DNA from 3 places in the Marinobacter lacisalsi genome. Region 1 is predicted to be linked to each of the others. Evidence: predicted binding sites of a transcription regulator. Region 1 holds the regulator's gene; each other region holds the start of a gene.
What was found. The regulator FliA, encoded in region 1, starts transcription of late flagellar genes. The targets are predictions, from matches to a motif close to CTAAAGTTTNNNNNNNNNNNGCCGNTAA.
Positions count from the first base shown of each region.

Region 2: the regulator FliA is predicted to act here: its motif matches at 3,354-3,381, upstream of ACFOZ5_RS17800 (methyl-accepting chemotaxis protein).
Region 3: the regulator FliA is predicted to act here: its motif matches at 4,872-4,899, upstream of ACFOZ5_RS17815 (methyl-accepting chemotaxis protein).

Region 1 covers NZ_JBHSDI010000010.1:12,975-20,812, forward strand. Annotated here, with positions in the region: gene flhF (flagellar biosynthesis protein FlhF) at 1-470, shown strand, start outside; gene ACFOZ5_RS05950 (MinD/ParA family protein) at 563-1,381, shown strand; gene ACFOZ5_RS05955 (RNA polymerase sigma factor FliA) at 1,413-2,162, shown strand; gene cheY (chemotaxis response regulator CheY) at 2,388-2,771, shown strand; gene ACFOZ5_RS05965 (protein phosphatase CheZ) at 2,821-3,603, shown strand; gene ACFOZ5_RS05970 (chemotaxis protein CheA) at 3,617-5,782, shown strand; gene ACFOZ5_RS05975 (protein-glutamate methylesterase/protein-glutamine glutaminase) at 5,811-6,953, shown strand; gene ACFOZ5_RS05980 (flagellar motor protein) at 6,953-7,696, shown strand; gene motD (flagellar motor protein MotD) at 7,728-7,838, shown strand, end outside.
Region 2 covers NZ_JBHSDI010000061.1:105,320-113,157, reverse strand. Annotated here, with positions in the region: gene ACFOZ5_RS17805 (sodium-dependent transporter) at 1-1,324, shown strand, start outside; gene ACFOZ5_RS17800 (methyl-accepting chemotaxis protein) at 1,443-3,305, opposite strand; gene ACFOZ5_RS17795 (TRAP transporter large permease) at 3,633-4,943, opposite strand; gene ACFOZ5_RS17790 (TRAP transporter small permease subunit) at 4,940-5,494, opposite strand; gene dctP (TRAP transporter substrate-binding protein DctP) at 5,575-6,621, opposite strand; gene ACFOZ5_RS17780 (amidase family protein) at 6,886-7,838, opposite strand, start outside.
Region 3 covers NZ_JBHSDI010000061.1:114,060-121,897, reverse strand. Annotated here, with positions in the region: gene ACFOZ5_RS17845 (DUF4397 domain-containing protein) at 1-495, shown strand, start outside; gene modC (molybdenum ABC transporter ATP-binding protein) at 541-1,623, opposite strand; gene modB (molybdate ABC transporter permease subunit) at 1,620-2,306, opposite strand; gene modA (molybdate ABC transporter substrate-binding protein) at 2,313-3,062, opposite strand; gene ACFOZ5_RS17825 (DUF1415 domain-containing protein) at 3,279-3,827, opposite strand; gene ACFOZ5_RS17820 (EamA family transporter) at 3,910-4,782, shown strand; gene ACFOZ5_RS17815 (methyl-accepting chemotaxis protein) at 5,012-6,583, shown strand; gene ACFOZ5_RS17810 (ABC transporter ATP-binding protein) at 6,715-7,838, shown strand, end outside.

The DNA.
Region 1 (7,838 bases):
TCGGTCGTATCCTTAACGTACCGGTGCGGGTGGTCGACGATGCCCACTCCCTGGATGCGGTGCTGGACGAGCTGGCTGGTCGCCACCTGGTGTTGATTGACACCGCCGGGTTATCCGGCGCCGATCCCGGGTGTCAGGAGCAGTTGCGTGAGCTGTCGCAAAGCCGCCACCCGGTGCGTCCACACCTGGTGGTGCCGGCGACAAGCCAGCCGCGCATCATGAAATCCATGTGGCATTGCTATAAAATGGCCAGTCTCGCAGGTTGCATCATGACCAAGCTGGATGAAGCCCTGACCCTGGGTGAAGTACTTGGTTTCGCGCTGGAGACCGCGCTGCCGGTGTCCTGGGTAACGGATGGCCAGAAGATCCCCCAGGATCTGCATCCTGCCAATTCGGCATCGCTGGTTCGTCTGGGCGTTGAGCGCTTGCGCGATGCACGCAAACAGCAGACCATGGCAGAAGGTGCCTGAGGTCCCACTGCCCGGCGCTGACCGGCGTGGTCCCTGGCACTGCAGAACAAGACAGTTAACGACAAGAACCTTGGCGGGAAACAAGAACCTCTATGAGCAGACCACATCCGGTTCAGGTTATCGCAGTCACCGGTGGCAAGGGTGGCGTGGGCAAAAGCAACGTCTCGGTGAATCTCGGGATCGCCCTGTCACAGATGGGCCGCCGTGTTGTCCTGCTGGATGCGGACCTGGGGCTGGCCAACATCGATGTGCTACTTGGCATCACCGCCAGCCACAATCTTTCCGACGTGTTGTCCGGGGAATGCGATCTCCGTGATGTACTGATCAATGGCCCGGGCGGCATCAAGATTGTCCCCGCCTCCTCCGGCACCCAGCGCATGACCCAGCTGTCACCCATGGAGCATGCGGGCCTGATCAACGCCTTCAGCGAGCTGGGTGATCAGATCGACGTGCTGATTGTGGATACCGCTGCCGGCATTTCCGAAGGCGTGGTCAGTTTCCTGCGAGCCTCCCAGGAACTGTTGCTGGTTGTCTGTGACGAACCGACCTCCATCACCGACGCCTACGCCCTGATCAAGCTGATGAACCGCGACTATGGCGTCAACCGCTTCCGTATCCTTGCCAATCAGGTCCGCAACGAACAGGAAGGCAAACATCTGTTCGGTAAACTGACCCGGGTCACCGAGCGCTTCCTGGATGTTGCACTACAATATGTAGGCATGGTTCCTTACGATGAGGCAGTGCGCAAGGCGGTTCAGCGGCAGCGCGCCGTGCTGGACGCCTACCCCAGGGCAAAGGCCTCGCTGGCCATCAAGGCGCTGGCGGAACAGGTCGACAGCTGGCCGCTACCTTCATCCCCCCGGGGGCATCTGGAGTTCTTCGTGGAGCGCCTGGTAAGCACAAACGCCTGATCCAATCCTGTTGTATGGGTTAACCGGATACATGACATTGGCCAGAAGTCTCGGAATCTATCATCAAACCGGTCGGCGCGATGCCCATCAACTGGTGGAGCAGCATGCGCCGCTGGTCAAGAAAATCGCCCTGCACCTGATGGCCCGGCTACCGGACTCGGTACAGCTCGAGGACCTGATGCAGGCTGGCATGATGGGCCTGCTCGAAGCCGCCGCCAAGTACCAGTCGGACCGGGGCGCCTCCTTTGAGACCTATGCCGGCATCCGCATTCGCGGTGCTATTGTCGATGAAATCCGCAAGGGTGACTGGGTACCGCGTTCCGTCCATCGCAATGCCCGCCGGGTGTCCGCCGCCATCAAGATGGTGGAGGACCGGGAAGGTCGGGAAGCCCTGGATCACGAGGTGGCGGACGAGCTGGGAATGACGTTGTCCGCTTACCATGCCTGCCTCAGTGATGCCAATTCCGGACGACTTTTTTCCCTGGATGAACTCAATGAATCCGGAGACCTGCCGATACACGAACAGGAAGCTTCGGATAATCCCCTGGACGAGGTTTCGGGTGCCGCTTTCCGGCGTAATCTGGCAGCCGCCATCGAGGAACTGCCGGAGCGTGAGAAGCTGGTCCTCGGCCTGTATTACCAGGAAGAGCTGAACCTGAAGGAGATTGGCGCGGTACTGGGCGTCAGTGAGAGCCGGGTCAGCCAGATCCACAGCCAGGCCGCGTTGCGGTTGCGGGGGCGCCTTTCAGAATGGCAGGCATCTGACGCCGGAACACAGTAGCGTGCCCCTTAACAGGTTGCTGAACGACTGAGCAAGCTGACGGCACAAGCCGCAGAGCGGAATGTCGCGCGATAACACATTGAAACGGTAAGCAACGCTGAGGCTGCTAGAATGACGCCATCAGCCGGGAAACCGGCGGCGGTAAAGCGGTGTCATCCGTGTTTTCCAGGTCCGTGACGATTCGGGCCCGGCCATTATTCCAGCGACGACCAACTGGAGGTCCCATTGGACAAGAACATGAAAATTCTCATTGTGGACGATTTCTCCACAATGCGGCGGATTATCAAGAACCTGCTGCGTGACCTCGGGTTTACCAATACCGATGAGGCGGATGACGGTAATACGGCGCTGCCCATGCTTCGTTCCGGAAAGTACGACTTTCTGGTGACGGACTGGAACATGCCAGGCATGTCCGGGTTCGATCTCCTCAAGGAAGTTCGCGCCGACGAACAGCTCAAGGACCTGCCGATCCTGATGGTGACTGCGGAAGCCAAGCGCGACCAGATCGTCGCGGCTGCCCAGGCTGGGGTAAACGGTTATGTCGTCAAACCGTTCACGGCCGCTGTACTCAAGGAGAAGATCGAAAAGATCTTCGAGCGTATTGAGTAGAGCGCCAGAAGCGCTTTGAAACCTGAACAGACAGTCTGGATGTGCTCCCATGAGCGAAGACAAACAAAACGGCTCCCACCTGGATCCTGAAACCACCAGCCAGCTGAAAGAGCAGGCCAATGAGTTGGCGAAACAGGTCAATGCCGGTGATTATGCCAGGGCGATGTCCCTGATCAACGACCTGAGCGAAGTGAGGGACCAGAGTCTCTATCGTGAAGTGGGTCGCCTGACGCGCAGCCTTCACGAGGCCATTCGCAATTTCCAGATCCAGCCCCAGAACCCGGAGCAGCAGGAAGCCCTGTCAAAGATGTCCGACGCGTCGGACCGGCTTCAGTACGTGGTGGAAATGACCAGCAATGCCGCCAACCGGACCATGGATCTGGTGGAGGATGCCATGCCCCGGGCCAATGCCATGTGCGAGCAGGCCAAAGCACTACGGGATGACTGGCAGCGCCTGCGCCGGCGGGAAATGGCACCATCCGAGTTCCGTGAACTCTATGTTCGTATTGACCGTTTCTTCGAGAGTCTCTCGGACGATGCGGAAAAAATGTACCACGACCTGTCGGAAATCCTGCTGGCCCAGGACTTCCAGGATCTGACCGGCCAGGTGATCCAGAAGGTGACGGCGCTGGTCAAGGAAGTGGAAGAAAACCTGTTGGGCCTGGTGGTCATGGCCAGCCATGTGGACCAGTTGACCGGAACCGTCCACGACCTGAAGGAAAAGGAAGCCTCAATCAAGGGGGAAGGCCCCCAGATGCGCGCCGCAGAGCGGTCTGACGTTGTGTCCGGACAGGACGACGTTGACGACCTGCTGTCCAGTCTCGGCTTTTAAGTGAGGTGAATGCATGGCATTCGATGCAGATGAAGAAATTCTCCAGGACTTCCTGATTGAGGCGGGCGAAATACTCGAGCAGCTTTCGGAGCAGCTGGTGGACCTGGAACGGCACCCGGACGACAGTGATCTGCTCAATGCCATTTTCCGTGGTTTCCATACCGTCAAGGGCGGCGCCGGCTTCCTGCAGTTGGAGGCACTGGTCAATTGCTGCCATTCCGCGGAGAACGTGTTCGACACCCTGCGCAATCACAAGCGCTCGGTGACGCCGGAACTGATGGATGTGGTGCTTGAGACACTGGATCACGTCAATACCATGTTTGACCAGGTCCGCAACCGTGAAGAGCCGCAGTTTGCGCCAGAGTCCCTTATAGAGACCCTGGATGAGTATGCCCTTCCCGAGGGCGAGGCGCCCGCGAAAGAGGCCGGACCGAAGAGCGATGCCGGTCAGGTGGAGGGCGCCGGCGTGGTGGCCGGAGAGGATCCCGGTGATATCACCGACGAAGAATTTGAACAACTGCTGGACGCCCTGGACGATGGCAAGCAGAGCGGCGACAAGAGCGCGACACCGGGGGATGGCCAGGCCGCCAGCGCAGAAGAAAAAAGCAGTGACAGCGACGACATCAGTGATGACGAATTCGAGGCTCTGCTGGATCAGCTCCATGGCAAGGGCCGTTTCTCCGGTGAGGTAGCCGCCACGGACGTGCCAGACCCCGACAGCAATGAGGGCAAGGCTGAATCCGACAGCAAGGACGACAAGTCAGGCGGTGGTGACAGTGACCTGATCACCGACGACGAGTTCGAACAGCTGTTGGATGAGCTCCACGGCAAGGGCAAGAAGCCGGCCCCGTCGTCGGCGCCTGAGGCCGCCGACAAGCCTGCGGATAAAAAGCCGGAGCCGGAAAAGAAACCTGAGCCCGCGCCGAAAAAGCCAGAACCTGCGCCGAAAAAGGCGGACCAGGCGGCCAGGGCGGAAGCCAGCAAGCCTTCAGCACCCGCCCGGGAAAACCAGCCCCCGGCCGAGACCTCGGTACGGGTGGACACCAAGCGCCTGGACGACATCATGAATATGGTGGGCGAGCTGGTGCTGGTGCGTAATCGCCTGCAGCGCCTCGGTAATGAAAGCGAAGACAGCGAGATGCACAAGGCGGTGTCCAACCTCGACGTAGTGACCACCGATCTCCAGTCGGCTGTCATGGCCACCCGCATGCAGCCCATCAAGAAGGTGTTTGGCCGTTTCCCGCGGGTGGTTCGTGACCTGGCCCGTAACCTGAAGAAGGAAATCGGCCTGGTCATGCACGGCGAGGACACAGACCTGGACAAGAACCTGGTGGAAGCCCTGGCGGATCCGCTGGTGCATCTGGTGCGCAACTCCGTGGACCATGGTATCGAAGCGCCGGACATCCGCGAGAAGGCTGGCAAGCCCCGGCAGGGTACGGTGACCCTGTCCGCCGAGCAGGAGGGGGATCATATCCTGCTGTCCATTGAGGACGACGGTGGCGGTATGGATCCGAACAAGCTGCGTCAGAAAGCCGTCGACAAGGGCATCTATGATCAGGATGCTGCCGATCGGCTCACCGAAACCGAATGCTACAACCTGATCTTTGCCGCCGGCTTCTCCACCAAGGACCAGATTTCCGACGTGTCCGGCCGCGGCGTCGGCATGGATGTGGTCAAGACCAAGATCGGCCAGCTCAATGGCCAGATCGAAGTCCGGTCCAAGCTGGGCCAGGGTACCTCCATCCGTATCAAGGTGCCGCTGACACTGGCGATCATGCCGACCCTGATGATCCAGCTGGGCCATCAGTCGTTCGCGCTGCCGCTGGTGAACGTGGTGGAGATCTTCCACCTGGATCTGAGCAAGAAGAACATTGTCGACGGTCGCGAGTGCATCGTGGTGCGGGACAAGGTGTTCCCACTGTTCCATATCAAGCGCTGGCTGGTGCCATCGGATACCGGTACCGCAGAGCCCGACAATGCCCATGTGGTCATCGTGGCCATGGGCACCAAACAGGTCGGTTTTGTGGTGGATCAACTGGTTGGCCAGGAAGAGGTGGTCATCAAGCCCCTCGGCCGGGCCCTGCAGGGCACCCCGGGTATGGCGGGTGCCACTATTACTGGCGACGGGCGCATCGCACTGATCATTGATGTGCCCAGTCTGCTGCACCATTACGGCTGATGGTGCGGAACACCAATAGGGGGAGTGAATGACGGTTTCTGTCCTGGTCGTTGATGATTCCGGTTTTTTCCGCAAGCGACTGACGGAAATCCTCAATGCGTCCGGCAATATCCGTGTTGTGGGCGCCGCCAGTAATGGCAAGGAGGGGGTGGAGCTGGCGGAAAAGCTGCGGCCGGACGTGATCACCATGGACTACGAAATGCCGGTGATGAATGGCATTGCGGCGGTCAAGGAAATCATGAAGCGCTGCCCGGCCCCGGTGCTCATGTTCTCCTCGCTGACCTACGAAGGCGCCCGGGTCACCCTGGACGCGCTGGAGGCCGGTGCCGTCGACTTCCTGCCCAAGAACTTCGAGGACATTGCCCGTGACGGGTCGGAATTGCAGCGTATCCTCCGTGAGCGGATCCTGGATGTTGCCCGTAGCCGGCCCGGGGCTGGTCGTGGCGGCGCAGCCCCGGTTGCGGATCCGCGCCCGTCGCCAACCCCGCCAGAACGGCACCCACCTGCCCGGGAAGCGCGATCCCGACAGCCGGAAAGCCGCCCCTTGCGGCCCCAACCGGAAGCCCCGGCAAGGCCTTCGCGACGCCGCACATCCGCACGCCATTACGATGTGGTGGGCATTGGCACCTCCACCGGCGGACCCATTGCCCTGCAAAAAGTCCTGGTGGACCTGCCTGCCAATTTTCCCGCGCCGCTGGTACTGGTGCAGCACATGCCGGGCAGCTTCACCCCGGCCTTCGCCGAGCGCCTCAACAAGCTGTGTCGTATTCAGGTACGCCAGGCTGAGGACGGTGACCTGCTGCGCCCAGGCCTGGCGTTGCTGGCCCCTGGCGGCAAACAGATGATGGTGGAGAACCGCGGGGGGCAGGGGCGTATACGCATCCTGCCCGGTGATGAGAGGCTCAACTACAGGCCCAGTGTGGACGTCACCTTCGGTTCACTGGCCCGCAGTTTTCCGGGCAAAACCCTGGGTATCATCCTGACCGGCATGGGCGCCGACGGCAAGGAAGGCTGCCGGCTGATGAAACAGTCAGGTTCGGTTATCTGGTCCCAGGATGAGAAAACCTCGGTGATCTATGGTATGCCCATGGCCGTTGCCAGCGCCGGCCTGAGCGACGAAGTGCTCCCCCTGGATGAGGTCGGCCCGCGCCTGGTTGAAGGGGTGAGCTGATGGATATCCTCAGCCTGCTGGGCATTATCCTGGCCTTCGCCGCTTTGCTGGGCGGCAACCTGCTGGAGGGTGGCAGCCTGGCGTCCCTGTTCAATCTCCCGGCGGGTTTGATTGTGGTGGGGGGGACCCTTGCCGCCACTATGCTGCAGACTTCCGGAGGGCTGCTCCGCCGGGCCTTCAGCCAGTCCCGCTGGGTGCTGTTCCCGCCGTATATCGGACTCGACGAAGGTATTGGCAAGGTCATGGACTGGAGCGTCAGGGCCCGCAAGCAGGGCCTGCTCGGCCTGGAGGCGATTGCCGAGAAAGAGTCCGAAGCCTTTGCCCGTAAGGGGTTGCAGTTGCTGGTGGACGGTGCCGAGCCGGAAACCATCCGCAGTGTGATGGAGGTGGAACTGGAATCCCGCGAGCAACGGGACCTGGATGCCGCACAGGTATTTGAGGCCATGGGGGGCTATTCACCCACCATCGGCATTATCGGGGCGGTGATGGGGCTGATCCAGGTCATGACCAACCTGACCGATCCGTCCACGCTGGGTGCCGGCATTGCCACCGCGTTCGTGGCGACCATTTACGGCGTGGCGCTGGCAAACCTGCTGTTCTTCCCCGTTGCCAACAAGATGCGGGAAATTGTCCGTCGGCGTAGTCGCTACGAGGACATGATGATTGATGGCATCATCGCCATTGCGGACGGAGAGAATCCACGCTCCATCGAGATGCGTCTGCGGGGCTTCGTGCAGACCTGAGCAGGCGGCAATCCGATCGGGGGAGGTGATCATGAGGCGTCGATCAAGAAGGGCTGAGGTGGCCCACAATCAGGAACGCTGGCTGATTTCCTACGCGGATTTCATCACCCTGCTGTTCGGCTTTTTCGTGGTGATGTATTCG
Region 2 (7,838 bases), on a different contig from region 1:
CTTTATCCTGGCCGCCGCGGGTTCCGCCGTGGGCCTGGGCAATATCTGGAAGTTCCCCTACATGACCGGCGAGAACGGGGGCGGTGCCTTCGTGATTGTCTATCTCGCCTGTATCGCTGTGATCGGCATTCCCATCATGATGGCGGAGGTCTTTGTGGGCCGTAACGGGCAGCGCAACCCGGTGGCCAGCATGCGTCTGGTGGCCGAGCGTAACCTGAGCAACCCGGCCTGGCGGCTGTCCGCCATCATCGGTGTATTGGCCGCGTTTGTGATCCTGTCCTTCTACTCGGTGATCGGCGGCTGGTCCGCATCTTACGTGGTGTACTCCGGCATGGGTGATTTTGCCGGGCAGGACGCTGACGCCGTGGGCGCTATTTTCAGTGCGCTGCTGGCGAGCCCCGGTGTGCTGCTGTTCTGGCACACGGTATTCATGGGGCTGGTGATCCTGGTGGTATCCCGGGGCCTGAAAGGCGGCCTGGAGCGTGCAGCCAAAATCCTGATGCCGACCCTGTTTGTGCTGTTGCTGCTGGTCGTGGGTTACGCCACCACCACTGGACATTTCGCACAGGCGCTGGATTTCCTGTTCACTCCGGATTTCAGCAAGCTGACCTGGAATGCCGTCCTGCAGGCACTTGGGCAGGCCTTCTTCACCATGAGCCTGGGTATGGCGATCATGATGGCCTACGGTTCCTACCTGGGTAAGGACGTCTCCATCGGCCGTGCAGCGGTGGGTGTGGGCATCATGGACACCCTGGTGGCCCTGCTGGCCGGTCTGGCGATCTTCCCGTTTGTGTTCGCCAACGGCCTGGAAGCCGGCCAGGGTCCGGGGCTGATCTTTGTGACTCTGCCACTGGCCTTTGGCCAGATGCCCATGGGTGTGCTCTTCGCCACCGTGTTCTTCGTGCTGCTGCTGTTCGCTGCCTGGACCTCCGGCATTTCACTGCTGGAGCCGGTCACGGAATGGGTGGAAGAGAAAATGGCTATCACCCGCACGGGTGCCGCGATTCTTGCCGGAGGCGCGTGCTGGTTGCTGGGTGGTGCGTCGATTCTGTCCCTGAACGTGTGGTCAGATGTCTATCTGCTGGGTATGTTCGAACGGTTCGAGACGACCGGCATTCTGGACCTGCTGGATTTCTTTACGGCTAACGTCATGCTGCCGTTGTCTGGCCTGCTGACCGCGCTGTTCGTAGGCTGGTGCGTGGCGAAGGAATCCCTGCGGGCGGACATGGCCATGTCCAATGGCATGTTCACCCTGTGGCTGAGCCTGCTGCGTTATGTCACGCCGATCGCGGTAGTGGCCGTGTTTGTTTACAACCTGATGTAAACCAGCGAAAAACGGGTTGCCGGATGCTGGAGAGGTCCGGTAGCCCGTTGAGCCGGCGTAAAAAAACCCGTGGGTGGCAGCACCGCACGGGTTTTTTTGTGGTTGCCGGTTCTGCCGGTTACAGCCGGAAGCGGGCCACCTGGGTCCGGAGGTCTTCACCAAGACGGGCCAGCTCGTTGCTGGACGTGGAGATCTGCTCCGCCGCCGTGGCGGAATGATCACTGACGTCGCGGATCTGGGTGACGTTCTGGTTGATGTCCTCGGCCACGGAGGTCTGTTCTTCCGCCGCGGTGGCAATCTGGCTGTTGTACTGGCTGATATTGCCCACCGCCCCGGCGATCTCGCGAATGGTCTCGCCGGTGGTGCGGGCACTGTCCAGGGTCTGGCCGGCCAGGGTGGTGCCGCTTTCCATGGTAGATACAGAGTTTTCGGTACTGCTGATCAGGTTGGAGATCAGTGTCTCGATCTCGGAGGCGGAACTCTGAGTGCGTTGCGCAAGAGAACGTACCTCATCCGCCACCACGGCAAAACCACGACCCTGCTCACCAGCGCGGGCGGCCTCGATGGCTGCGTTAAGGGCGAGCAGGTTGGTCTGTTCGGCCACGGACTTGATGACATCCAGTACCGTGCTGATGTTCTGGGTATCCGTCTGCAGGCCGTGCAGCTTCTCCATGACGGTTTCCACCTGACCATTGAGCTGATTCACATAGGACAGGGTTTCTTCCACGGCAGCCTCGCCGGCTGAGGCCTTCTCGTTGGCCGTGGTGGCAGCACCGAAGGCTTCCTCGGCACTCTTGGCAACCTCGCTGACGGTAGCGACCATTTCATTCATGGCGGTGGCTACCTGATCGGTCTGGTCACGCTGCTGGGTGACACCCTGGCTGGTCTCTGCCGTCACGGTAGACAGTTCCTCGGCGGAAGAGGCGATGTTGGTGGCGCTGGAATTGATGTGTTGCACCAGCTCACGAAGGCTGGTCACCATGGCGCCCAGGGCTGTCATCAGCTGGCCCAGTTCATCGCTACGCTTGCTGGTGACGGTTTCCTGCAGGTCCCCATTCGCCACGCGGGTTGCCAGGGCCACGGCCTCGTGGATGGGGCGAGTGATGTTACGGGTCAGCAAAAAGGCTATGGCCGAGCCGAGTGCCACAATGACCAGCATTACGATGATAATCACCATTGAGGCGGTTTGCCGCTCGTCCACCATCTGCTGCTGCTGGGTTTCCTGCAGCTCCACAGCGGACTCCTGTGCCTGGCGGGCGGTGTCCACCATCCGCTGCTGAAGTTCCTGGGTCTGGGTCTCTGAGTCCACAACCTCGTTGAAGACTTCGATGTAGTCCGTCAGAAGACCTTTGAGCTCGTCTTTCAGTGCCTTATCGAGGAAGGAGGAATCGATGGTCCGCACGGCCCGTTCCCCGGCCGACCGGAACTGTTCCACGGCCTCCTGGTCGTTCTCCACAAGGAAGTTGCCCTCACTGCGGCGCATCTGCTGGATAGCGGCGTTGGTGGCGAACAGCTTGTCCTGGGAGGCAAAGGTGCCGGTGACGCGTCGTACCACGAGTTCCAGTTCGCCCAGCTTTTCGTCCCGGAAGGCCCTGACCTCAACCAGTTCCTGCAATTGCTGCTCGTACTCCGCTATTCCCTCCTGGATTCGTGCAATACGGGCATCATCTGCCGGTTCTGTCAGCTCTTTCTCGAGCGCTTCGGCACGTTTATAGGCCTGTTTGGTCTGGACGATGGCCTGGTCCACATACTGCTCCTCACCGCGAATCAGGAAGTTCTTCTCGTCCTGGCGCGCCTGGAGAAGGTCGGCCTCAATGGCGGAGGCGTCGGCCACAATACCGGCACGGTCGCCGAACGCGTTCAGGGCGAAATAGCCGGTGGTGCCGACGACAATCGTCAGCAGGATCAGTACGGCAAATCCCAGGGCCATTTTCATGCCCAGAGACAGGCTCAGGTTGGACAACTTCTGCAAAGAGGGCATTTCGGGCTCCGGCAATCTTGTTATAGGTGATGCGGGTTTGTACATGGGTTATCGGCCGGTGCGGGCATTTATTTAGTGGCCAGTCCTCCCGGTAGTGGCCGCACTCCCGGTGGGACCTTCGGGCGGGGAAAGACCAGGCTGGCATGCCGGCAGATCGGTGTGACGAAAGTCACGATCAGGATGTCAGTTAACCCGGATGGCGAAAATCAGGCAAGGAGCGTTTGGTAACAGAGTGAAACGGTCCGGGGGAGGAGCGGGTTTGATGAGCGCGGAACGAAAAACGCCGGCTCTCGGAAAAGAGCCGGCGTGACAGGACAAAATCCACCGTCAGAAGAACAGCTCTGGCAGGTAAGTGACGATCTCCGGGAAGATCATCAGCAGGGCCAGGCCCACGATTTCAACCAGTACGAAGGGGATCACCGATTTGTAGATGTCCTTCATGGTGATGCCTGGAGGCACAATCCCTTTCAGGTAGAACAGGTTGAAGCCGAACGGCGGTGTCATGTAGCCGATTTCCATGTTGATCACGAACAGGATGCCGAACCAGATCGGATCGAAACCCAGGGACTCCACAATGGGCAGGAACACTGGCAGGGTGATCAGCATGATCCCCACCGGGTCCAGGACCATGCCCAGAATGAAGGTGATCAGCATCATGGCGATGATCACGCCCCAGGGACCACCGGGGATGAGTGCCATGAACTCCTCAATGAGGGCCTGTGCACCCATGCTCTGGTAGGCGGCGCTGAAAGCGTGCGCGGCAAACAGTATCCACATGATCATGCCGGTCAGCTTGAAGGTGCGGATGGAGGCTTCTTTCAGCAACCCGAATTCGAGCTTGCGATAGGCCGCAGCGGCGATCAGGGACCCCAGTACGCCCATGGCGGCTGCTTCTGTGGGTGTGGTGATGCCACCCATGATGGAGCCCAGTACCATGAACACGATGAGAACAGGCAATGCTACAGAACGCAGGGCCAGCAGCTTCTCCCGCAATGTGCCCCGTTCCTCTGGAGGCAAAGCCGGCGCCAGGTGTGGCTGAAGACTGCTGCGTATCAGGATGTAGAGGGCGGTCAGCACCATCAACAGGATGCCCGGAAGGATACCGGCGGCGAACATTTTGCCGACGGAGACGCCACTGATCAGTGCGTACAGGATCATCATGATGCTGGGTGGGATCAGGATGCCCCAGCCGCCACCGGTATTGATCACGCCCAGGCACATGCTGCGGTCATAACCCCGCTCCAGCATGGCAGGCAGGGCAATGGTACCCATCGCCACGACGGCGGCGCCACTGATGCCCACCATGGCGGCAAAGATCGCACAAATCACCAGGGTGCCGATGGCCAGGCCGCCTCTGAGTCCGCCGAACCACAGGTGCATGGCCCGGTACAGGTCCTTGGCCACCCCCGTGCGTTCAAGAATCATGGCCATGAAGACGAACAACGGAATGGCCACCAGGGTAAAGCTGCCCATGGTGCTCCAGATCTGGGAGGCCACCATGTAGAAAGAGTCGAAGCCCCAGGTGAAGTAAAGGAAGACGACAGACACGCCGCCCAGCACAAAAGCCAGGGGCAGGCCCAGGAATACGAAAAACAGCAGCGATCCGAAGAAAAGCAGGGTCAGGATTTCAATGCTCACAGTTGCTCTCCCTTGGGATCGTGCTCTGGATGGTCATCGGGCTGGTAGTAGCTCAGGTTGCAGGCGATGGCAATGTCTTCCAGGAGCTTGACGATGCCCTGCAGTACCAGCAGCGCAGTGCCCACCGGGATGCACACCTTCACCGGCCAGATGGGTGGATTCCAGGCGGAATAGGAGGTTTCCCAACTGCTCACGGATTCGAGGGCCATATCCACACCGAAATACAGGAGCGCCAGGGTAAAAATGAAGAACAGGATCGAGGTAAATACATCAACGGCTGCCTGCATGCGTGGGCCGAGCAGCGAGTGGATCAGGTCCACGTTGACGTGTCCCCGGTGTGCCATCAGGTATCCACCGGAAAGCACGGCGTAGGCGCCGAACAGTAACTGGGTCAGTTCGTTGGTCCATACGGTGGGAGAGTTGAAGGCATACCGCAGGAAAACTTCCAGCAATATGAACACGAACATGGCAAACACCAGGAACGACACGCCAACTCCTATGGCCTTGTTGAGTCTGGTGACGCCGTTCATGAATGCGGTAATCGCACGCATGGTGCCTCCGGGAGGAATCTTGTGGCTTGCAATAAAAAAGCCGGGAGCCCGTGAGGTACCCCCGGCCGGTTCTGTTCGGCTTACAGGTAGCCGAGGTCGCCCAGGAAGTCCTTGAGCATGGCAAGTGCCTCTGCAGCCTTCTCGCTGCGCTCACCTTCTTCATCCCACATGCTCTGTGCGGTCTGGACCAGGTGGTCCTGAACCGGATCAGGCAGGGTGTTGATCTGAACGCCTTCCTCGGCCATGGCCTTGGCCAGGGTTACCCGCTCTTTGTACTGGTATTCGTTGGTGCGGTACCAGAACTGTTCGTTGAGCACGTCCTTGACCAGTTGCTGCAGGTCTTCCGGCAGCTTGTCCATGGCCTTCTGGCTGACAATGATCACGTCGGTGCCAGCAATGTTCAGGGCCGGCTGAACGTGATACTTGGCAATTTCGTACAGGCCCATGGAATAGGCACCCTGTGCCGCGCCCCAGTGGGCACCGTCAACAATGCCGGAGTCCAGTGCGGTATACAGCTCGCCGCCCGGGATATAGGAGGCAGCCGCACCGGCCTCGGTCAGGAACTTCTGCAGGGCGCCTGACGAGCGGATCTTGAGGCTCTTGAACTCTTCCAGGGACTCAACCGGATCCTTGACCACCATTTCTGTGGGGTAGACCTTGTCGGTTGACCAGTAGACGCCGTGCTGGGCGGCTTCTTCCCGCAGCATCTCTTCAAAACCCAGGCCCTGGTGGAAGTAGGCCGCTTCCCATACGTTGCGGAAGGCGAACGGCAGACCGGAGGCAATGCCCGCGAGGGTCATCTTGTCGGATGCGTAGGCGGGAGAGATGGTGCCCATCTCCAGGATCCCGCGGCTGACCGCGTTGAAGGTTTCCTTGGCCTTGAACAGCGAGCCAGCTTCGAACAGTTCAAGCTGGATACGGCCGTTGGAACGCTCTTCAAGCTGCTCCTTGAGACGGCCCAGGCTATCCTTGTAGGAGCTGGAAGCGCCCGGCCAGTGCGACTGGACTTTCCAGGTAAAGGTCTCTTCTTCCTGCGCCGAGGCAGGAGCGGCGATCAGAGCAGCGGATAGGCTCAGGGTAAGTGCCGAAGCAAATACCGTCAGTGATTGGCGAACGTTGTTAAGCATTAATTCTTAACCTCTTTGTTGTTTTCTAAGGAGACGTCCTGTCTTTGATTTCACCTAGCGAAACTTGTGACTGCAGAATGGATCTGCGTTTCCTTAATTTATCGCAATCGAGCGAGCGTTTGCAATACTATCCGGGCGTCCACGGGTTGATCTGCTTGCGGAGGTCCCGGGCGAACCCCTGCGATTCCTCGAAACAGGAATCACAGGTGCGTCCAGTAAAACATAGCTTATGCATTCGAAATTGTCCGCCTGTGAGAGCGCATTTCAGGCCATGTCCGGCCAGGGCAGGCCTTCCGGAAACCGTTGTGCCTGTATCAGGCGGGCCACCCGGATCAGGGTTTTTTCGCTCCAGGCCGGGCCAATGATCTGTGCGGCCCGGGGCAGGCCGTCGTCGCCGAAGCCGATCGGGAAGCTGATGGCCGGCAGGCCCACCACCATGGCAACGCCGGCCCAGACGGTGATATCCAGATAGGGTTCAGCCTTGCCATTGATGGTCAGCGTGCGTTCCATGGCCGGAGTGTCCTGGTTGTGGGGGAATGGCAGGGTATTGGTTACCGGGCAGATCAGCAGGTCATGGTCTTCAAAGAACCGTGCCCAGATACGTTGCAGCTGTGCCCTTTCCTCATCTTTCTGCAACCATTCACCGTGACTTTGCAGGGCGCCCCGGGCAAACCGGTGGCTGTACTCATCGCCCTCTTCCGTGGTGACTTTCTCCAGCCGGTGACGGACCTTGTCCGGCAGGCCCTGGCTCATCACACCACTGAGCAGGTGATAATAGAGGCGGTGACTTTTCTCCAGGGTCAGGCCTTCCGGCTGAGCATCGTCCAGGGTCGCGCCGAGGGACTTCAGCTGATCGCAGAATCCGACCAGGCCACTGAGTACCTCCCGGTCCACCGGTGCCCAGTCGTCGTTGAGCCAGGTGGCGAAACGATAGTCGGCCAGCGGCTTCGGGTCCGGTTCTGGCAGGTTTACCTGCCAGGCCGACATGTCATCGTCAGGGCCGGCCAACAGGTCCAGTTCGGCCTCCAGATCGTCCAGGTGGCGGCCCAGGGGGCCGCCTACGCCCATGTCCCGTTTGCCAACAGCCCCGGGCGCGCCGGGTACATGGCCACGCATGGGGACAAGGCCTGCCGTGGTCTTCAGGCCGTAGAGGCCGCAGAAGGCGGCCGGGGTACGGATGGAGCCACCAATGTCGCTGCCCAGCTCCAGGGGTGTCA
Region 3 (7,838 bases), on a different contig from region 1:
AATCTCAAAGTGGCCGCTTCCGCCGACAACAGCGTGGTGCCCATCGACGCGGACGTGGATCTGGCCAATGGCCAGGGTTACTCAGTGCTGGCCGTGGGCCTGCTGAGCGATTCCAACTTCCCCATCGAAGCGCTGGTGCTTGAGGACAGTGTGCGCAGTATCGCCACCCAGGCCTCGCTGCGGCTCGTGCATGGTTCCACGGCAGCCGGTAACGTGGATATCTATCTGCTGCCGGGCAGCCAGACCGAGATAGGCAACTCGGAACCGACCCTGGCGGACGTGCCGTTCAAGGCGGTAACCGATTACCTGCCGGTGCCGGACGGCACCTACAACGTGCTCATCACCCCCACCGGTACTGGCACCGTTGCCATCCGCGCCGAAGGCATAACCCTGAACAGCGGTGGCGTATACACTGCCATTGCCCGCGATGCCAAAGCCGGCGCCATGGCGCCTCTGGACAGCTTCGGGCTGATCCTGCTGGACGATTTCAACTGATTGATTCTGGCTGCCAACCGGGTGCCCGCCTTGCGGGCACCCTTTTCATTCCATCAGCACTGCGGATTTCACCAGGGCGACCACCGTCTGCCCGGTCTCAAGCTCTAGCTCCCTGACCGACGCGCGGGTAATCCGTGACAGCAGTATCTGGCCGTCGTCCAGACGGCAGGTGATGGTGCAGCGGTGTTCATCCGCCTCTTCTATCCGTTCAATTCGTACCGGCATCCGGTTGCGGATGCTGATGCCTACGGGTTCCCGGGTGGCAAGGCTGACGTCGCTGGCCAGTATCCGTAGCCGGTGCAGGCTGGTCTGGTGGCTTGAATGGCCGCTGACCTGGAAGGGGACCGGGGGCCGGCCTTCGCCGCCGCGGGTGATGAACTGCCACTCGCCATTCCCGGTGCTGGTCAGCTGTCCCTGTAGCACGGCGGCCGGGCCTTCATCGCTGAACAGGGGGGAGTCCGGGCGGATCAGCGCTTCTCGCAGGGTCTCGGTGCGCTCCAGGCGACCCTGATCCATGAAGGCGACATGGTCGGCGAGCTGCTCAACCTCCCGGGCAGAGTGGGTGACCAGCAGGATGGGAACACCGGTGCTTTCGGGAAGGTCGGCCAGGAACGGCAGGATCTCCCGTTTGGCGGTGGTGTCCAGGGCCGACAGGGGTTCATCCAGCAGCATCAGCTGGGGGCTGGCCAGCAGCGCGCGCCCCAGGGCTACCCGCTGGCGCTGGCCGCCTGACAGGGTGTTTACCGGCTGCCGGGTCAGGCTGTCCAGGTCCAGCAACCGGTAGACCCTCTCCGGGTGCAGTCGGCGCTGATCCGGCGGCGTGCGCTGGTAGCCGTAGCGCAGGTTGGCCTCCACCGACAGGTGGGGCAGCAGGCTGGATTCCTGGAACACCAGCCCCAGCCGCCGACGGCTCAGAGGCAATCGCTTGCGCCCCGACTGCCAGAGCTGGTCCCGGAACCGCACTTCTGCGTCCCGGGTTCGTTCCAGCCCGGCAATCAGCCGCAGCAGTGTGGTCTTGCCGCAACCGGATCGACCGTACAGGGCGGTGATGCCCTCGGTGGGCAGCGAGTCATTGATCGCAAGGGTAAAATCGCCCCGCTGGGCCCGGGCACGTATTTGCAGTGTCATGCCCTTACTCCATCGACCCGCCGGTTAAAGCTGTACACCGCCACCAGCACCACAAAGGCAAACACCAGCAGCCCCAGCGAGAGGCGGTGAGCGGCGTCGTAGTCCATGGCTTCGGCGTAGTCATAGATCAGCACTGACAGCACCTGGGTTTCCCCGGGGATACTGCCGCCAAGCATCAGGATGACACCGAACTCCCCCAGGGTATGGGCGAAGGTCAGGGTTGCCGCCACGATAAAACCACCCCGGCACAGGGGCAGGATCACGGAGAACAGCCGGTCCAGAGGGCCAGCGCCCAGGGAGGCCGCCACTTCCACCGGCCGCGTCCCCAGGTGACGGAAGGCTTCCATCAGCGGTTGCACCGCAAAGGGCAGGGAATAGATAACCGATGCCACCAGAATGCCCTCGAAGCTGAACGCCAGGTGCGTCAGTCCCATGGCCTCCAGGGTCTGGCCCACCGGCCCCCGGGGGCCGAGCGCCATCAGCAGATAAAAGCCCAGCACCGTCGGCGGCAGAACCAGCGGCAGCGCCACCAGCGCCTGTACCACCGTGCGCGACGGCGATTGCCGGTGTGCCAGCCACCAGGCCAGGGGCGTGGCCAGTATCAGCAGAATGATGGTTGTCAGTGAGCAGAGCTTGAGGGTTACGGCAATCGCCTGCCAGTCCTGGGGGGAAAGCTCAGGCATGGGCTGTCACTCCCTGTCCGGCGACTCGAAGCCGTAGCGGCGAAGGATGGCCCCGGCTTCGGCAGATTGAAGGAAGTCCCGGAAACGGTGGGCTTCCGGCTGGTCGGCACCGCGGCGGGTGACCACCATGGCCATGGCCAGCGGCTCGTGCAGGTCACCGTCGATCAGGGTGAATGGCCGACCGGCCAGCTCTGGCGCGAAGGTCAGTGACCAGGCAATGAGGCCGGCGTCCGCCGCGCCGGATTCCACCATGGCTGCGGTCTGGCCGATGTTCTCACCGTAAACCAGTTTCTCTCGCAGATCCTGCCAGAGGCCCAGTGATTGCAGCGCTTCCTGCGCGCGCTGGCCGTAAGGGGCATGGCGGGGCTGGGCAATGGCAATGCGGCGGATGGATTCGCCGCCAAGGTCGGCTGGCGTCAGGGCTTCCCGCTGCGGGTCGGCGTGCCAGAGCACCAGCCTTCCCACGGCGTAGACCTCGGGGTCGGAAGCCGCCGAACCGAGCCGGACCAGCTGTTCCGTATAGGCGGTATCCGCTGACAGGAAAACATCGTAGGGAGCGCCATTGACGATCTGGGTGGCCAGCTTGCCGGAGGCACCGAAGATGACACGAATATCCGTCTCGGGGGACTGTTCCCGGAAGGCTTCCTCAAGCTCAGGCATGACCAGCCGCAGGCTGGAGGCAGCGGCAACAGTGAGGGCATGGGCGGGTCCGGTGGTGAGCAGGGCGAGCAGGCCCCATAGCAGGACAATGCGCATGGGCGACTGGATCTCCTTGGTTTGGTTCAGACTATCCTATTTGTGGTGCTGTTCAAATAGCGTTACGTGGCTCTCGCAGGAAGTGCTGGTTTAGCCGTTATCGACCACCGGTTGGAAGCCCCCAAAGAGGTGTGGAGCCAGATCTTTGGCGCCGTTGATACCCGGGAGGAATTCGTGGGGAAACGGCTGATGCTGGTGCTACGGGAATGGCATTGCCTACTGACCAGGCAGACAGGACGCCAGCAAGGCTTTCATGACGTCCGGCCCAAGGGCCTCCACCCGTTCGATATTCCGCTGCGGGATGGCGTCGGTATCCGGATAGGCGTCGATGGCACGTTCCAGGCTGGCTTCCCGCAGCAGGTGAAGCATCGGGTACGGAGAACGGTTGGTGTAGTTCTCCGCGGCATCCGCTGCGGTGCCAGCGAACTGGTAATCGGGGTGAAAGCTGGCGATCTGAATCACCCCTTCCAGCTCCAGGATGTCCAACAGGCCGTCGGCCACCGCCAGGAAGTCGTTGTAGTCATGGAAATCCTGCAGAACCCCGGGGTGAATCAGCAGGGTGGTTTCGATGCTGTCGTCATCGACCAGCTTCATCAGTTCCCGTTGCAGGTCATCCAGCAACCCATCCGGTGTCTGTGCGTCGGTCGCTGCGAAGCGAACGCGGTTATTCACCAGCTCCCGGCGGGCAAACGGGCACAGGTTGAGGTCGACAACCACACGTTCCACCCATTGCCGGGTGGCCTGGATAAGGGCTTGCTGATTCATGGCAGATGAGGTTCCGGAAGTTGGGTCAATTTGTGAGCGTCCTATGATACAGTGCCGGCCCTCAAAAAGGTGGGTGGATGTCATGGCGCTGTTGATTCTGGTAACCGTTCTCTGGGCGTTTTCCTTCAGTCTGATCGGCGAATTCCTGGCCGGTCATGTGGATAGCGATTTCGCCGTTCTCAGCCGGGTGCTGCTGGCGTCACTGCTGTTCCTGCCACTGACCCGCTGGGCCGGGGTGCCAGGTCGTCTGAAACTGGGCATCATGCTCACGGGCGCGTTGCAGTTCGGCATTACCTATCTGTGCCTGTACCGCTCATTTGCCTACCTGTCGGTGCCGGAAGTACTGCTGTTCACCGTGTTCACCCCCTTGTACGTCACCCTGATCGACGACGCGCTGTATCGCCGGTTTTCTCCCGTGGCGCTGATGGCGGCAGCGGTGGCTACCCTTGGTGCGGCCATCATCCGTTATGACGGGCTCAGCCAGGACTACCTGACCGGATTCCTGCTGCTGCAGATGGCCAACCTGACCTTTGCCTCGGGCCAGGTGGGCTACAAGCACCTGATGCAGGCTTTCCCGCTACCGGTCCCCGCCTGGTGTACCTTCGGGTATTTCTTCTTTGGTGCCCTGGTGATTGCGTTGCCGTCGTTCCTGGTGTTCGGTGACCCCGCCAGGCTGCCGTCCACTGGCGTGCAATGGGGGGTGCTGACCTGGCTCGGGCTGGCGGCCTCCGGCATTGGCCTGTTTCTGTGGAACCGGGGCGCCTGCCAGGTGGACGCTGGCACCCTGGCGGTGATGAACAACGCCCTGGTACCCGCAGGGCTGGTGGTCAACCTGCTGATCTGGAACCGGGATGCAGACCTGCTGCGTCTGGTCATCGGCGGCGCGGTGATCGGCTTCTCCCTGTGGCTGAATGCCCGCTTTCATCCCCGGGCACGGCTGGATCTGGCGACGTGATTCTTCGGTGGCGCTGATGGCCAGGCCTGGCCGGTGACAATCCCTTACACATGGTGTGGTTTCCAGTTGTTACCATTGCGCGTTGTTGACTAAAGTCAAACGTTAGCGAGCCGATACCACCAGTGTATCCGGCAGCATACCCGCCTGGCCCGAGTCATACCGGGGTGAGCCCTGGCCAGTTCCATTGCCGGCGGGTACATCGACCATCGTTCAGGAATGCTAGCCCGTCATGCGCAATAATGGCCCCGTTACCCAACGCGAAGCGAAAATGAAGCCGGGCAGCCGGTTGATCACAACCACCTCGCTCAAGGGTGTGATTACCCACTGTAACGACGATTTCGTGGAGATCAGCGGTTTTACCCGTGATGAGCTGGTTGGTCAGGCCCATAACATCATACGCCATCCGGATATGCCCCAGAGCGTGTTCAAGGCGATGTGGGAGACCATAGGCGCCGGCAAACCGTGGATGGGCGTGGTCAAGAACCGGTGCAAGAACGGCGACCATTACTGGGTGAGCGCTTACGTCACTCCGATTCTGGAGAATGGCGAGATAACCGGCTACGAGTCGGTTCGGGTCGAGCCCACCCGCGAGCAGGTGGAACGTGCCAGCCGTTTATATCGCCGGCTCTCCGCAGGCAAGGGGCCGGTTGCGGTCAGCTCCCGGGTGACGTCCATGGCCCGGGCGGGCTGGCCCATGCTGATCCCGTTTGCTGCGAGCCTGCTGGCTTTGAGTTGGGGGCAGTTCTGGCCGGGTGTCGGCGTGATCGCCGCCGGCTTTGCCGTGGGCGGTGCACTGCAGGCAGCGTCATTGAACGCTCGCCTGCGGTCACTCATCGACCTGCGCCCGGAAGCTTTCCGTGATCCCCTGGTGGCCCGGACCTATACCGATGAAAGCGGCCTGTTCGCCGAGCTGGGTATGGTGCTGATGAGTGAAAAGGCCCGTATCCGCACTGCCCTGGCCCGTATCGAAGACCGTGCCGGGGACTTGCTGACTACCGCCCGTGAAGGGCAGGACCAGATTGCCGAGGGTGCCAGTGCCATTGATCGGCAGCGGCAGGAAACAGACCAGGTGGCCTCTGCCATGAACGAGATGGTTGCCTCCATCCAGGAGGTCACCGACAGCGTCAACCAGAACGCCGAAGGTGCCCGCCAGGCCAAAGACCTGGCGCACAGTGGTGGTCGTCGCAGTGGTGAGGCATTGCAGGCCATCGAAAAACTGGTGGCGCAGGGAGCCACTATAGGTAATTCCGTCGGTCGCCTGGGGGAATCCACCGACAAGATCGGTGAGGCGGCACAGCTGATTTCCGACATTGCTGACCAGACCAACCTGCTGGCGCTGAACGCGGCCATCGAGGCTGCCCGTGCTGGCGAGCAGGGCCGGGGTTTTGCCGTGGTAGCGGACGAAGTGCGCTCCCTGGCCCAGCGAACCCGCCAGTCAACCGTATCCATTCACGAGGTGATCGAGAACTTCCGCGCCCAGGTGGATGACGTGGTGGAGGCGACCCGCGAAGGTGAGGAAATCGGAAATCGGGGCCTGACCAGGGTGCGGGAAACGGAAGCCGGGCTCAAGGACATCGTGCAGACCGTTGAGGGTATCTCCGACAGCTTCATGACCATGTCCGCAGCCTTCGAGGAACAAAGCCAGGTTTCCGAGGAGATCAACCAGCAGGTGGTGCGTATTGCCGGCCTGGCGGACACCAGCTCGAACAAGGCCAATGGCGCCCACGATGCCAGTGACAACATCAGCAAGCAGGCCCATGGGCTGAAGGATCTGGTGGCTCGTTTCAGTAGTGGGCAGTGAGTGGTGGTCTTGTCCCGCATTGTCGCGGACCATCACCACAAACCCAGACCACTGAACTCTACGTAAGCATAGGGTAGCCTGCGCGGGGATCATGGCATCCCGCCAATTCTCTGTCCCGACCCGGAGCTGCCTTGAACGCACCAGCGCCAAAGCCAGATCAGCCGTCATCGTCTGAAAACCAAAAGTATACCTGGAGTAGCATCCTCAGGCTGGCGCTGAAGCATCGGCCCCGGCTGGTGCGTGCCAACCTGCTGGCCATTTGCGCCACTCTGGTCAGTGTGCCCATTCCCCTGTTGTTGCCGGTACTGGTGGACGAGGTGCTGCTGGACGAGTCCGGTCCGGTGCTGCCGGTGATGGACCGGCTGCTGCCCACGGGCTGGGAGACGCCGGTGGTGTATATCGGCCTGATGGTGCTGCTGGCGTTTCTGCTGCGGATTGCGGCGCTGGGTTTCAATGTCCTGCAGTCGCGGGAGTTCTCGAAGATCTCCAAGGACATCATCTTCCGCATGCGCAGCCGCCTGCTGGAGCGGGTTCAGCGTGTGGCCATGTCTGAATACGAAACCATGGGTTCCGGGGCGGTGAGCAGTCATTTCATCACCGACATGGACACCATCGACGAATTCCTTGGCACCACCATCAGCCGCTTTATCGTGGCCAGCCTGACGGTGATCGGCGTGGCTTGCGTGCTGCTGTGGGTGCACTGGCAGCTGGCGCTGGTGATCCTGTTGTTCAATCCGGTGGTGATCTACATGACCATGGTGATCGGCAAGCAGGTGAAGGATCTCAAGCGGCGGGAGAACAAGGCCTACGAGGAGTTCCAGGGCGACCTGACGGAAACCCTGGACGCCATCCACCAGCTGCGGGCGGCCAACCGGGAAGGACACTACATCCGCCAGTTGATTGACCGTGCCCGCAATGTCCGGGACTACGCCATTACCTTTCAGTGGCGCAGCGACGCCGCCGGACGGGCGAGTTTCGCCCTGTTCCAGTTCGGTGTCGACAGCTTCCGGGCCGCCGCCATGGTGGCGGTGCTGTTCAGCGACCTCAGCATCGGCATGATGTTCGCGATTTTCGGCTATCTGTGGTTCATGCTGACGCCGGTGCAGGAAATGCTGAACATGCAGTACGCCTGGTACGCCGCCAATGCCGCCCTGAGCCGGATCAATCAGCTGCTGGACCTGAAAGAGGAGCCGCACTATCCGCCACTGCAGAACCCGTTCCGTGACAAGCATACGGTCAGTCTGACCCTGCGGGA